Regions from separate parts of the Bradyrhizobium sp. NP1 genome, predicted to be linked through region 2. Evidence: predicted binding sites of a transcription regulator. Region 2 holds the regulator's gene; the other holds the start of a gene.
What was found. Region 2 encodes PhoB, which activates phosphate uptake and scavenging genes when phosphate is short. Its sites were predicted from a motif close to TGTCATNNANCTGTCAT; they were not measured.
Positions count from the first base shown of each region.

Region 1: a site for PhoB is predicted at 4,118-4,134, ahead of phnF (phosphonate metabolism transcriptional regulator PhnF). Genes of this name have one in related genera too.

Region 1 is NZ_CP127385.1:5,728,938-5,735,325, reverse strand. Features, by position in the region: gene phnC (phosphonate ABC transporter ATP-binding protein) at 1-561, shown strand, start outside; gene phnD (phosphonate ABC transporter substrate-binding protein) at 629-1,558, shown strand; gene phnE (phosphonate ABC transporter, permease protein PhnE) at 1,620-2,504, shown strand; gene phnE (phosphonate ABC transporter, permease protein PhnE) at 2,501-3,349, shown strand; gene phnF (phosphonate metabolism transcriptional regulator PhnF) at 3,346-4,074, opposite strand; gene phnG (phosphonate C-P lyase system protein PhnG) at 4,195-4,656, shown strand; gene phnH (phosphonate C-P lyase system protein PhnH) at 4,660-5,268, shown strand; gene QOU61_RS27860 (carbon-phosphorus lyase complex subunit) at 5,272-6,375, shown strand; gene QOU61_RS27855 (alpha-D-ribose 1-methylphosphonate 5-phosphate C-P-lyase PhnJ) at 6,372-6,388, shown strand, end outside.
Region 2 is NZ_CP127385.1:830,477-836,864, reverse strand. Features, by position in the region: gene argF (ornithine carbamoyltransferase) at 1-769, opposite strand, end outside; gene QOU61_RS03920 (aspartate aminotransferase family protein) at 766-1,974, opposite strand; gene QOU61_RS03915 (GcrA family cell cycle regulator) at 2,440-2,952, shown strand; gene phoB (phosphate regulon transcriptional regulator PhoB) at 3,122-3,826, opposite strand; gene phoU (phosphate signaling complex protein PhoU) at 3,885-4,604, opposite strand; gene pstB (phosphate ABC transporter ATP-binding protein PstB) at 4,632-5,453, opposite strand; gene pstA (phosphate ABC transporter permease PstA) at 5,450-6,301, opposite strand; gene pstC (phosphate ABC transporter permease subunit PstC) at 6,306-6,388, opposite strand, start outside.

The DNA.
Region 1 (6,388 bases), 2.8 Mb from region 2:
CAATTCAATCTGGTCGGCCGGCTCGATGTTCTGACCAATGTCCTGATGGGGCGGCTTTCCGAAATCCCGTCATGGCGCTCGCTCGCCCAGTTCTGGCCGGAAGAAGACGTGGCGATTGCGATGTCGGCGCTGGAGCAATTCGACATGGGGCAGCTTGCGGCGCAGCGAGCCGACCAGCTATCCGGCGGCCAGCAGCAGCGCGTCGCGATCGCCCGCGCCCTGGTGCAGCAGCCCGACATCATCCTTGCCGACGAGCCGATCGCCTCGCTCGATCCGCGCAACACCAAGATCGTGATGGATGCGCTGCTCCGTATCAACAAGCATTTCGGCATCACCGTCATCTGCAACCTGCATTCGCTCGATCTCGCGCGCAGCTATTGCGATCGGCTGATCGGGATGGCGGCGGGCCGCGTTGTATTCGACGGCGTGCCGGCCTCGCTCACCGATCGCGTTGCGCGCGAACTTTATGACCTCGAGGCGAGCGAGGTCTTGGGCACGGCTCCGGCGGAGGAAGCCGCGGTCGCGCCAGTTCCCGCACTCGGCACGGCTGCGGCGGCGTGACCTTCGCCGCGGCGCGCCACGACACTTTCAGTCAATCTGAATCAACCCACACGGAGAGGGACGTATCATGATCAACCGCAGAATCGTTCTGGCGGGCGCGGCCGCGCTTGCCTTCGCAGGCTCGGCATCCGCCGAGGACTGGAAAGCCAAATATCCCGAAATCACCTTCGCCGTGATCCCGGCCGAGAACGGTTCCGGCGTGCTCGAGCGCTACACGCCGTTCGTGAACTATTTGTCGAAGGAACTCGGCATCAAGGTCAACCTGCGTGTCGCCAACGACTACGCAGCCGTGATCGAAGGCCAGCGCGCAGGCAATATCCATATCGGCTATTACGGGCCGGCCTCGTTTTCCCGGGCACGCCTGACCGGGGTGAAGACCGATGCCTTTGTCATCGACGTCAATTCCGACGGCTCGAAGGGCTACTATTCGGTGTTCTATGTGCTCGCCAAGAGCCCCTACCAGAAAGTCGAGGATCTCAAGGGCAAGAACCTCGGCCTGGTCGACCCGAATTCGACCTCCGGCAACAACATGCCGCGATTCAAGCTGAACCAGATGGGCATCGACCCTGACGCCTATTTCTCCAAGGTCATCTTCACGGGCAGCCACGAGAATGCGGTGCTGGCGCTGGCGCAAGGCACGGTCGACGTCGCCGCCAACTGGTGGAATGCCGAGGATGACTCCAACCTGACGCGCATGCTGGCCAAGGGCATGGTGAAGGCGGCCGACGGCACGCCGATGAAGAAGGAGGATTTCCGCATCATCGTGAAGTCCGACCTCATCATCAACTCGCCCTACGCCTATCTCAACAGCTTGCCCGACGACATGAAGGCGGCGATCAAGCAGGCGTTCCTCGACGCGCCGCAGAAGGACGCGGAAGCTTTCAAGAAGCTCTCCGACGGCAAGAACCGGCCGTGGCAGCCGGTGAGCAACGCGGACTACGACAAGACCATCGAACTGATCAAGTTCGTCGACAATCTGCGCAAGAAGGGATCCTGACGATTTGTCGGGAAGGCCGGGTCGAACGGACCCGGCCTTTTCTCCAGCGCGGCATGAAAAAATGACAACGGCCGTATCGATCCTGCCGAGCCAGCAGCTTGCGGCCTTGAACCTGGCCTATCGTAAGGCCGCGGCGCGGCGGCGCCTTCGCTTCACGATCGCGCTGGTATTGTTTTTCGCTGCCCTGGTCGTGGCAGCTGTCGGCGCGGAAGTGAACCTGCGTACGTTTTTCACCCATTTCAGCAACTTCGTCAGCTATTTCGGCCGCATCCTGAGCCTCGATAACGGCGCCTGGGTCTGGACCGATCCTGCCGAGTGGTTCTGGGGCTGGCACAAATGGCTTCGGCTGCTCGGCGAGACCATCCTGATCAGCTATGTCGGCACGCTGATCGGCGCGATACTCGCCTTCGTGCTCAACTTCTTCGCCGCCGAAAATACCTCGCCGGCACCGTGGCTGCGCTTTGCGATGCGCAGGCTGCTTGAGTTCGCCCGCACCGTTCCCGGCATCGTCTTTGCGCTCATCTTCGTCATTGCCTTTGGCCTTGGGCCGATGGCGGGCGTGCTGGCGGTGGCGATCCACTCCACCGGTGCGCTCGGCAAGCTGTTTTCGGAAATCGTCGAGAATGCGGACATGAGACCGGTTGAAGGCGTGCGTTCGACCGGCGCCGGGTGGATTGCCTGCATGCGCTTTGCGGTGCTGCCCCAGGTGATCGCGGGTTACGCGAGTTACACGCTGCTGCGTTTCGAAATCAATGTCCGTGAGGCCTCGGTCATGGGTTTCGTCGGCGCGGGCGGCATCGGCCAGGAACTCGTGGTCGCGATCCGGAAATTCTATTATTCGGACGTCAGCGCCATCCTCGTGACCATCATCGTGACCGTCTTTATCATCGACATCGCCACCGGATGGCTGCGCGGCCGGCTGTTGGGTAAGGAATCGCGGCCGTGAATCCAGTCCAGCCCCCGGATCTCGAACAACTCCGCGCGCGACATCCCGATATTTTCGCGCGGCCGGCAGCCGCGCGGCTGGCGACGCCGCTGGTGGCGGCCTGCGCCTTCGGAATTTTCGTGTTCGGGCTCGTCGACCTCGACTTTTCGCCGGCCAGATTGCTTTCCGGCCTTCGTCAGCTCGGCTGGATCACGCTGATGATGATCCCGCCGGATCCCGGCTCGTCCTTGCCGCTCTATCTGAAGGCGCTGGGCGAGACGCTGTCGATCGCGCTGCTGGGCACCACGCTTGCCGCGCTCATGGCGCTGCCGATCAGCCTGTTCGCGGCGAAGAATGTCGTGCGCTCGAATGTCGTGAGATTTCCGGTACGGCGCTTTCTCGATTCGATCCGCGGCGTCGACACGCTGATCTGGGCGCTGGTGTGGATCAACGTCGTCGGTCTCGGTCCGTTCGCCGGCGTGCTCGCGATCGCGGTTTCGGATTTCGGCGCGTTCGGCAAGCTGTTTTCCGAAGCGATCGAGGCCGCCGACCGCAGGCAGGTTGAGGGGGTCAGGGCATCCGGCGGCAGTGCGCTGCACGAAATCCGCTTTGGACTGATGCCGCAGGTGCTGCCAGTGATCGCGGGACAGGTGCTCTATTTCATCGAATCGAACACGCGCTCGGCGACGATCATTGGCATCGTCGGTGCGGGCGGCATCGGCCTTCAGCTCGCCGAGCAGATCCGGGTGCTGGAATGGCAGAAGGTGTCATTCCTGGTCCTGATGATCCTGATCGCGGTCGCCGCGATCGACTGGATCTCCGGAAAGCTCCGCTTTGCGATCATCGGCCGGCGCGCGGTCGCCTAGCCGCCATCAACCACGAACGCAACACGTTCGGCGGCAAAGCGCGAGCGCTTGGTCACCAGCGGGGTGCCGTCCGCATCGAGGTCGGTGCTGTCGACGACCAGGACGGGCCGGCCGAGCGTAAGGTCGAGTCTCGCCGCGTCGGATGCCTCGGCAATGGCTGCGGTGATCCGGGTCGACCCGCGGCGGTAATCGCGCACGCCATAATGCTCCAGCAGCTTGGTCATCGAGCGGGCGGTGGCAAAGACGTGGCCCGCTCCCGGAAAGCGCTCGGCGGATAGCCAGCTCGTGGAAATGCAGATCGGCACGCGGTCGGCAAAACGCAGTGCCTCGATCCGCGCCAGCGGCGCGCCGGTCTTCAGGCCGAGCAGCCGGGCGACCTCGCGCGTCGCGGGCTCCTCGCCGGCCTCGATCAGTTGCCCGCGCGGCTCGCGCCCGCCGGCACCGACGATCTCCGAAAATCGCGTGCGCGAGCGCAGCGGGTAGGCGAGCCGCTGCGCCTCGACATAGGTGCCGCTGCCGCGTTCGGCGCGCACCAGGCCGCGCTCGGCCAGCATCGCCAGCGCGCGGCGCACCGTGTGACGGTTGACGCGATAGAGCTCGGCAATCTCGGTCTCGCCCGGCAGCTTCGTGCCGGCGGGAAACCGGCCTTCAGCGATGCCGCGCTCGATGCCGTCGGCGACCTGCCGCCACAACGCCACGCCGGTGCTCAGATCCTGCATGCTCATGGGATGAAATGGTCCGAACGGGGAACCGCGAAAATCATGCGCGTGTCATGAAACAGTCATGGCGTTTGAATATCAAGTTGTCTAGTATCATAGACAACTTGAATCGGGCAAGGGCCGGCCATGGCGGCGATCACGGACAGCGGCGGAGAGGCGAAGCGCAAGGCGGCAATGGCGATGCTGGCGCAGGCTTCCACCGCCGAGATCGTGCGCCATCTCGAGGGTATCGAATTGCCGGTGCACGAAGACCTGCGCGAGGCCGAGAACGGCCTTGTCATGCTGCGAGGCCGGATCGGCGGCGACGGCGCGCCGTTCAATCTCGGTGAGGCGACGGTATCGCGCGCGGCAGTGCGGCTTGCGACCGGCGAAACCGGCTTTGGCTATGCGCTCGGGCGGGACAAGGAAAAGGCGCGGATGATCGCGCTGTGCGACGCGCTGACCCAATCGAAGGAGTTTGCCGGCGTCGTCGAAGCCAGGGTGCTTGCGCCGCTCAGCGCCATGATGCTGTCGCGGCAAAACCGCAAGGCCGCCGAGGCGGCGGCGACGCGGGTCGATTTCTACACGCTGGTGCGCGGCGAGGGATGAGCCATGACGACGATTGCGGAACTGCCTCCGGGATTTGCCGACAAGGTGCTGTCGGCGCAGTCGACCTTCCGCTCGGTGATGGAGGCGATGGCGCGTCCGGGCACGGTGCAGCGCGTCGCGGCAAGCGTCGGTACGCCGACCGGTGTAGCGCGGGGCACGGCTGCCATCGCGCTGACGCTGTTCGACCACGATACGCCGATCTGGCTTGATCCGATGCTGGCGCAGACTTCGGAGATCACGCGGTGGCTCAAATTCCACACCAGTGCGCCTGTCGTCGTCGATTCGTCGATCGCGAGTTTCGCGCTGATCGCTGATGCGGGCGCGCTGCCCGGTCTCGATCGATTTTCATTCGGCACAAACGAATATCCGGATCGTTCGACCACGCTGGTCATCCAGGTCGAAAGCCTGGCTCAGGGGCCTGCCTACCGGTTGCGTGGTCCCGGAATCGAGGATGCGACGATCCTGCAGGCGACCGTCCGTCCGCCGGATATGTTCGAGCGGCTTGCTGTCAACGCCGCGCTGTTCCCGCGCGGTATCGATGTTCTCCTCGTGTGCGATGACCTGGTTGTCGCGCTTCCCCGTACCACCCGGATTGCCGCTTACGGAGCCTGATCCATGTATGTCGCCGTCAAGGGAGGCGAACGCGCCATCGAGAACGCGCACCGGCTGCTCGCGCATGAGCGCCGCGGCGACCGCGACGTTGCGGAGGTGACGCTGGCGCAGATTTCCGAGCAGCTCGCGCTCGGGGTCGATCGCGTCATGGCCGAGGGCTCGCTGTACGACCGCGAGCTTGCGGCCCTTGCGATCAAGCAGGCGCGGGGCGACCTGATCGAGGCGATCTTCCTGGTGCGCGCTTTCCGCGCGACCCTGCCGCGTTTCGGTGCCAGCGAGCCGGTCGACACGGGCAGTATGCAGGTGAGACGGCGGATTTCCTCGACTTTCAAGGATATCCCCGGCGGCCAGATCCTCGGTCCCACCTTCGACTATACGCACCGGCTGCTCGACCCCCAGCTTGCTGACGGCTTTGTCCCGGATCAACCGGTGACCGGCGAAACAACCGAGGTCGCGACGCCGCGCGTCACCGATATTCTCGGTCGCGACGGCCTGATCGAACCCTCGCCGGAAGCGGAAGAGGGGGCCCCGGTCGGCGACCTCACGCGCGAGCCGCTGGCCTTTCCCGCCGATCGCGACCTGCGCCTGCAAAATCTGGCGCGCGCCGACGAAGGCTTCCTGCTGGCGCTCGGCTATTCGACGCAGCGCGGCTATGGCCGCAACCATCCTTTCGCGGGCGAAATTCGCTTCGGCGAGGTCGAGGTGGAGTTCTTCGCCGAGGATGCCGGTTTCGCCGTGCCGCTCGGCTCGATCAGCGTGACCGAGTGCCAGATGGTCAACCAGTTCAAGGGCTCGGCAACGGAAGCCCCGTGCTTCACCCGCGGCTATGGGCTCGCCTTCGGGCAGAGCGAGCGCAAGGCGATGTCGATGGCGCTGGTCGATCGCAGCCTGCGCGCCCGCGAGCTCGGCGAAGAGGTGCTGGCGCCGGCGCAGGACGAAGAGTTCGTGATGTCGCATTCCGACAATGTGCAGGCGACCGGCTTCGTGGAGCACCTGAAGCTGCCGCATTATGTCGACTTCCAGTCCGAGCTTGGCCTGCTGCGCAAATTGCGCAAGGAGTTTGCCGAAGCCGCGGACGGACTGCCGATGCGGGAGGCCGCGGAATGAATGCGCCGGCCTA
Region 2 (6,388 bases):
CGGGCTTGGCGAGCGACATCAGCTTGGCGTTGACCTGGTAGGGCTGCAGCAGATTGTGGCGGTGCTCGCCGTCCTTGTCGCCCATCGACACCCAGGTGTCGGTGACGACGCAGTCAGCGCCGCGCACCGCGGCTTCCGGATCGTTGCCGAGCACGATCGGCGCGTCGGTGGCCTTGATCCAGTCGCGCATCGTCTTGTTCGGCGCAAGCTGCGGCGGGGTCGCGACATTGAGCTTGAACTTGAAGCGCTCGGCCGCATGCGCCCACGACGCCAGCACGTTGTTGTCGTCGCCGGTCCAGGCCACGGTCTTGCCTTCGATCGACCCGCGATGCTCCTCGAAGGTCATCACGTCGGCCATCACCTGGCAGGGGTGCGAGCGCCGCGTCAGCCCGTTGATGACCGGCACCGTGGCGTGCGCGGCAAGTTCCAGCAGCGCGTCGTGGTTGAGGATGCGGATCATGATGGCGTCGACGTAGCGCGACAGCACGCGCGCGGTGTCGGCGATGGTCTCGCCGCGGCCGAGCTGCATCTCCTGACCCGTCAGCATGATCGCTTCGCCGCCGAGCTGCCGCATGCCGACGTCGAAGGAGACGCGGGTGCGCGTCGAGGGCTTCTCGAAGATCATCGCGAGCACCTTGCCGTCGAGCGGCCTGGTGCCCTTCTCATGCGCCTTGAGCTTTGCCTTCATGGCGCTGGAGGCGGCGAGCACCCGCCTGAGCTCGGAGAGCGGCAGCTCGCTGATGTCGAGGAAATGACGCGGCGTCTTCATTGCGCTGCCGCCTTATTCGCGCCGCCTGCAAGCGCCGCGCAGGCGCGCTCCAGGCATTGCACGGACTGCTCGATCTCCGCTTCGCTCACGATCAGCGGCGCGAGGAAGCGGACGACGTTGTCGCCGGCGCCGACAGTCAGGAGCTTCTGCTCGCGCAAGCGCGTGACGAGATCGCCCGAGGGCACCACCGCCTTGACGCCGATCAAGAGGCCCTCGCCGCGCACTTCCGAGAGCACGGTCGGATAACGGTCGACGACGGAAGCGAGCTTCTGCTTCAGCAGCAGCGACATCTTCTGCACATGCGCGAAGAAGCCGGGCTTGAGCATGACGTCGAGCACGGCATTGGCGGCTGCGATCGCCAGCGGATTGCCGCCGAAGGTCGAGCCGTGCGAGCCCGGCGCCATGCCGGAGGCGGCCTCCGCGCTCGCCAGCACCGCGCCAATCGGAAAACCGCCGCCGAGCGCCTTGGCGAGCGACATCACGTCAGGGGTAACGCCGAGCCGCTTGTAGGCGAACAGCTCGCCGGTGCGGCCCATGCCGGTCTGCACCTCGTCGAAGGCGAGCAGAAGGCCGCGCTCGTCGCAGAGCTGGCGCAGCGCCTTGAAGAAGGCCATCGGCGCCGAGCGCACGCCGCCTTCGCCTTGCACGGGCTCGATCAGGATGCCGGCGGTGTGGGGACCGATCGCCTTCTTCACCGCCTCGATGTCGCCATGCGGCACCTGGTCGAAGCCGTCAACCGGCGGCCCAAAACCTTCGAGATATTTGGCGGAGCCGGTGGCGGCGAGCGTCGCGAGCGTGCGGCCGTGGAAGGCGCCCTCGAAGGTGATGATGCGGTAGCGCTCGGGATGGCCCTTGGAGAAGTGATAGTGGCGCACCAGCTTGATCACGCCCTCCATCGCTTCCGCGCCGGAATTGCAGAAGAACACGAGGTCGGCGAAGCTCTCATCGCACAGCCGCGCGGCGAGCTTCTCGCCATCGGGGCTCTTGAACAGGTTCGACATGTGCCAGAGTTTCGTCGCCTGCTCCTGCAGCGCCTTGACCAGATGCGGATGCGCGTGGCCGAGCGCGTTGACCGCGACGCCCGAGGTGAAATCGAGATAGCGCTCGCCGTTGGTCGCGACCAGCCAGCAGCCTTCGCCGCGTTCGAAGCCGAGGTCGACCCTGGCGAAAACCGGAAGCAGATGCGACGTGGCGCTGTTGGTCATGGCGGTCACTTGAGCGTTCGAGAACAATGATGATGCGCGCATTGGCGCGGCCGCATCAACAGCAGAAAACAAAACGTGCCGCCTTTTCAGGGCGGCACGTAGAAGCATTCTAGGCGCGCAGAGATGGGTGTCAATGCCGTCAGGCGCAGGCTGCGCGGGGCCTGTGCCGCCCGTAACATTGCGGTGTGGTGGAAAAGACAAAATCAAATGCATAAGTAACGGAACATGTGGACGTCGTGGCCGGGGACTCTTGCGCCCGAGTCACGCCATATTGTAGCGTTTGGGCCGTCGGATACGACATCTCGTGCGGCGGTTCTGACCCTCAAGAGTGTTAACGGTTCGCGTAAACGTCCGGGCGCGCCTGATCGGCCCGGCGAGGGTTAAGGGATTCTGCGCGCAGGGATTTTTTTTGGCATCGCAGCACCGCCTGGCAAGCGGCCGGCGCTACGCGAAGGGAAGAGCGTGATGACGGTATTGACCTGGTCCGACGAGCGCGTCGAGCAGTTGAAGAAACTCTGGGAGGCCGGCCTGTCGGCGAGCCAGATCGCCGCCGAGCTCGGAAACGTGACGCGCAACGCGGTGATCGGCAAGGTGCATCGGCTCGGCCTTTCGGGCCGCGCCAAGAGTCCATCGTCGGCGGCGCCACGCCAGCGCAAGGCGCGCCCCGCCCAGCACATGATGCGGGTATCGCGCCCGGTCTCGCGCGGCAACACGGCGCTCGCGCACGCCTTCGAGGTCGAGCTCGAGCCCGATCCGATCGCCTATGACAACGTGGTGCCGATGAGCCAGCGGCTGTCGCTGCTCGAATTGAACGAGGCCACCTGCCATTGGCCGGTCGGCGATCCCGCCAGCCCCGACTTCTTCTTCTGCGGCGGCAAGGCGCTTGCCGGACTGCCCTATTGCGCACATCACTCGCGGGTCGCCTATCAGCCCGCCGCCGATCGAAGGCGGCCGTCGACCAAGCCGAATTCGAGGTAGGCTCGCTCGCCGGCGGATGTCGTCCCCGCGAAGGCGGGGACTCCGAACCACTGAACCACGTGGTCATTTCGAGCTGTCGATGCAGCTCGTCCAAGCAATCAAGACCTGCGGTTATGGGTCGCGGCCCGCGCGGAGCCTATCAACGCGCGCGTTCGCGGGACGACGGCGATCACTCCGCGGCTTTGGCGAAGCGGTCGTCGAGCGCGTAGCCGGCGCCGCGGACGGTGCGGATCGGATCCTGCTCGCGGCCCGGATTGAGCAGCTTGCGCAGGCGGCCGATATGCACGTCGACGGTGCGCTCGTCGATATAGATGTCGCGGCCCCAGACGCTGTCGAGCAGCTGCTCGCGGGAAAACACCCGGCCCGGGTGCTCGAGGAAGAATTCGAGCAGGCGATACTCGGTCGGGCCGAGATCGATCGGACGGCCGGATCGCGCCACGCGGCGCTTCTCGCGATCGAGCTCGATGTCACCATAGGCGAGCACGGTTGCGAGCCGTTCGGGGCTCGCACGACGCAGCAGGCCTTTCACGCGCGCCAGGAGTTCCGGCACCGAGAACGGCTTGACGATGTAGTCGTCGGCGCCGGTCGCAAGCCCGCGGACGCGCTCGCTCTCCTCGCCGCGCGCGGTCAACATGATGATCGGAAGCTGCTTGGTCTCGGGCCGCGCCCGCAGGCGCCGGCACAGCTCGATGCCGGACAGGCCCGGCAGCATCCAGTCCAGCACGATCAGGTCGGGAACGCGTTCCTTCATTCGCGTGTCGGCATCGTCACCGCGCGCCACCGTCTCGACCTCGTAGCCGTCTGCCTCGAGGTTGTAGCGCAACAGCGTGGTCAGCGCCTCCTCATCCTCCACCACCAGTATGCGCGCGCTCATGGCTAGGTCTTCTCCATTGGCTTGAGCCGTGGCCTGATCCGCTGCTTCGCCCCGCGGCTTAATTGTTGCCCGGAATCGTGGCAGCGAAGGTCGTCATGTCACCCTTCGGACGCTTGTCGAGAATCTGCTGGCCTTCGATCATGTAGAACACGGTTTCCGCGATATTGGTCGCATGGTCGCCGATCCGCTCGATGTTCTTGGCGCAGAACATCAGGTGAATGCAGAACGAGATGTTGCGCGGATCTTCCATCATGTAGGTGAGCAGTTCGCGGAACAGCGAGGTGCAGATGGCGTCGACCTCCTCGTCGCCCTTCCATACGCTCATCGCCGCCGGCAAATCGTGCGCCGCATAGGCGTCGAGCACGCTCTTGACCTGCTGCTGAACGAGGTCGGTCATGTGCTCCAATCCGCGGATCAGCTTCAAGGGATGGAAATCGCTTTCCAGCGCGGCGACGCGCTTGCCCATGTTCTTGGCGAGGTCGCCGATCCGCTCGAGGTCGATCGCCACCCGCATGGCGCCGACGATCTCGCGCAGGTCGACCGCCATCGGCTGGCGCCGCGCGATGGTCAGCACCGCGCGCTCCTCGATCAGGCGCTGCATGTTGTCGATCTCGAGGTCGGCCGCGACCACGCGCTGGCCGAGCGCGATGTCGTGGCGCACCAACGCGTCGACGGATTCGACGATCATGCGTTCGGCGAGGCCGCCCATCTCCGCTACCAGGCGGGTGAGTTCCTGCAGGTCGCTGTCGAAAGCCTTGGCGGTGTGTTCAGAAGCCATGTGTCAAAATCCTCCGCGGTCAGCGTGTCAGCCGAAGCGGCCGGTGATGTAGTCCTGGGTACGCCGATCGCTCGGCGAGGTGAAGATCTTGCTGGTCTCGTCGAACTCGATCAGCTCGCCGAGATACATGAAGGCGGTCTTGTCGGAGACGCGCGCCGCCTGCTGCATGTTGTGAGTGACGATCGCGATCGTGTACTGCTCGGACAGTTCCTGGATCAGCTCCTCGACCTTGGCGGTGGAGATCGGATCGAGCGCCGAGCACGGCTCGTCGAACAGGATCACCTCCGGCCGCACCGCCACCGTGCGGGCGATGCAAAGCCGCTGCTGCTGGCCGCCGGACAGGCTCAATCCGCTGGCGTTCAGCTTGTCCTTGACCTCGTTCCAGAGCGCGCCGCCGCGCAGCGCCTTCTCGACCCGGTCGTCCATCTCGGACTTGGAAATCCGCTCGTAGAGGCGGATGCCGAAGGCGATGTTCTCGTAGATGGTCATCGGGAACGGCGTCGGCTTCTGGAACACCATGCCGACCCGCGCGCGCAACAGGTTGAGGTCGAGCCGGGGGTCCAGGATATTGGTCTGGTCGAGCATCAACTGCCCACTGGCGCGCTGGCCCGGGTAGAGGTCGTACATCCGGTTGAAGATGCGCAACAGCGTCGACTTGCCGCAACCGGAGGGACCGATGAATGCCGTCACCCTGTTGGTGCCGAGCGTCAGGTTGATGTTCTTCAGCGCGTGGTTCTCGCCATAGTAGAAATTGAGGTTGCGAGCGGTCACCTTGGCGGGCGCCTCCGGCAGCGGCACCGAATGGCCGTGCGAGCTTGCGGTACTCATGGATACAGAAAGATCGTTCATTTTGCGCTCCTCTCGGCGCCCAGGATGCGCGCGCCGATATTCAGCGCGAGCACGGTCAGTGTGATCAGCAGGGCCCCGCTCCATGCGAGTTGCTTCCAGTAGGCATACGGGCTCTGCACGAAGTTGTTGATGGTCACCGGCAGGTTGGCCATCGTCTTGGTCAGGCTCAGGCTGAAGAACTGGTTGGACAGCGCGGTGAACAGCAGCGGCGCGGTTTCGCCGGCGACGCGTGCGGTCGCGAGCAGCACGCCGGTGATCAGGCCGCTTCGCGCCGCGCGGTAGGCGATCCTCTTGATCACCAGCGAGCGCGGCAGCCCGAGCGCGCTCGCGGCTTCCCGCAGCGGGTTCGGCACCAGCAGGAGCATGTCCTCGGTGGTGCGCAGCACGACCGGGATCACGATCACCGCAAGCGCGAGCGAGCCCGCGATCGCCGAGAAGCCTTTCATCGGCACCACCACCGCGCCGTAGATGAAGAGACCGATGATGATCGACGGCGCGCTGAGCAGGATGTCGTTGATGAAGCGGATCACCGAGGTGAGGCGGTCGTTGCGGCCATATTCGGCGAGGTAGGTGCCGGCGAACAGGCCGAGCGGCGCGCCGATCCCGACCCCGATCCCGGTCATGATGATCGAGCCGGTGATGGCGTTGAGCAGGCCGCCTTCGGTCGAGCCGGGCGGCGGCGTGTTCTCGGTGAAGACCTGCAGGTTGAGGCCGGCGATGCCGTTATAGAACAGCGTGAACAGGATCAGCGCGAGCCAGGTGACGCCGAACAGCGCCGCGCAGACGCACAGCCCGCGGACGATGATGTCCCGGCGGCGGCGGCGCGCATAGATCGAGTTGAGGGCCATGGCGCTAGTTCCCCGCCTTCTTTTCCAGGCGCAGCAGCATCAGCCGCGCGGCGGCAAGCACGATGAAGGTCAGCACGAACAGCAGCA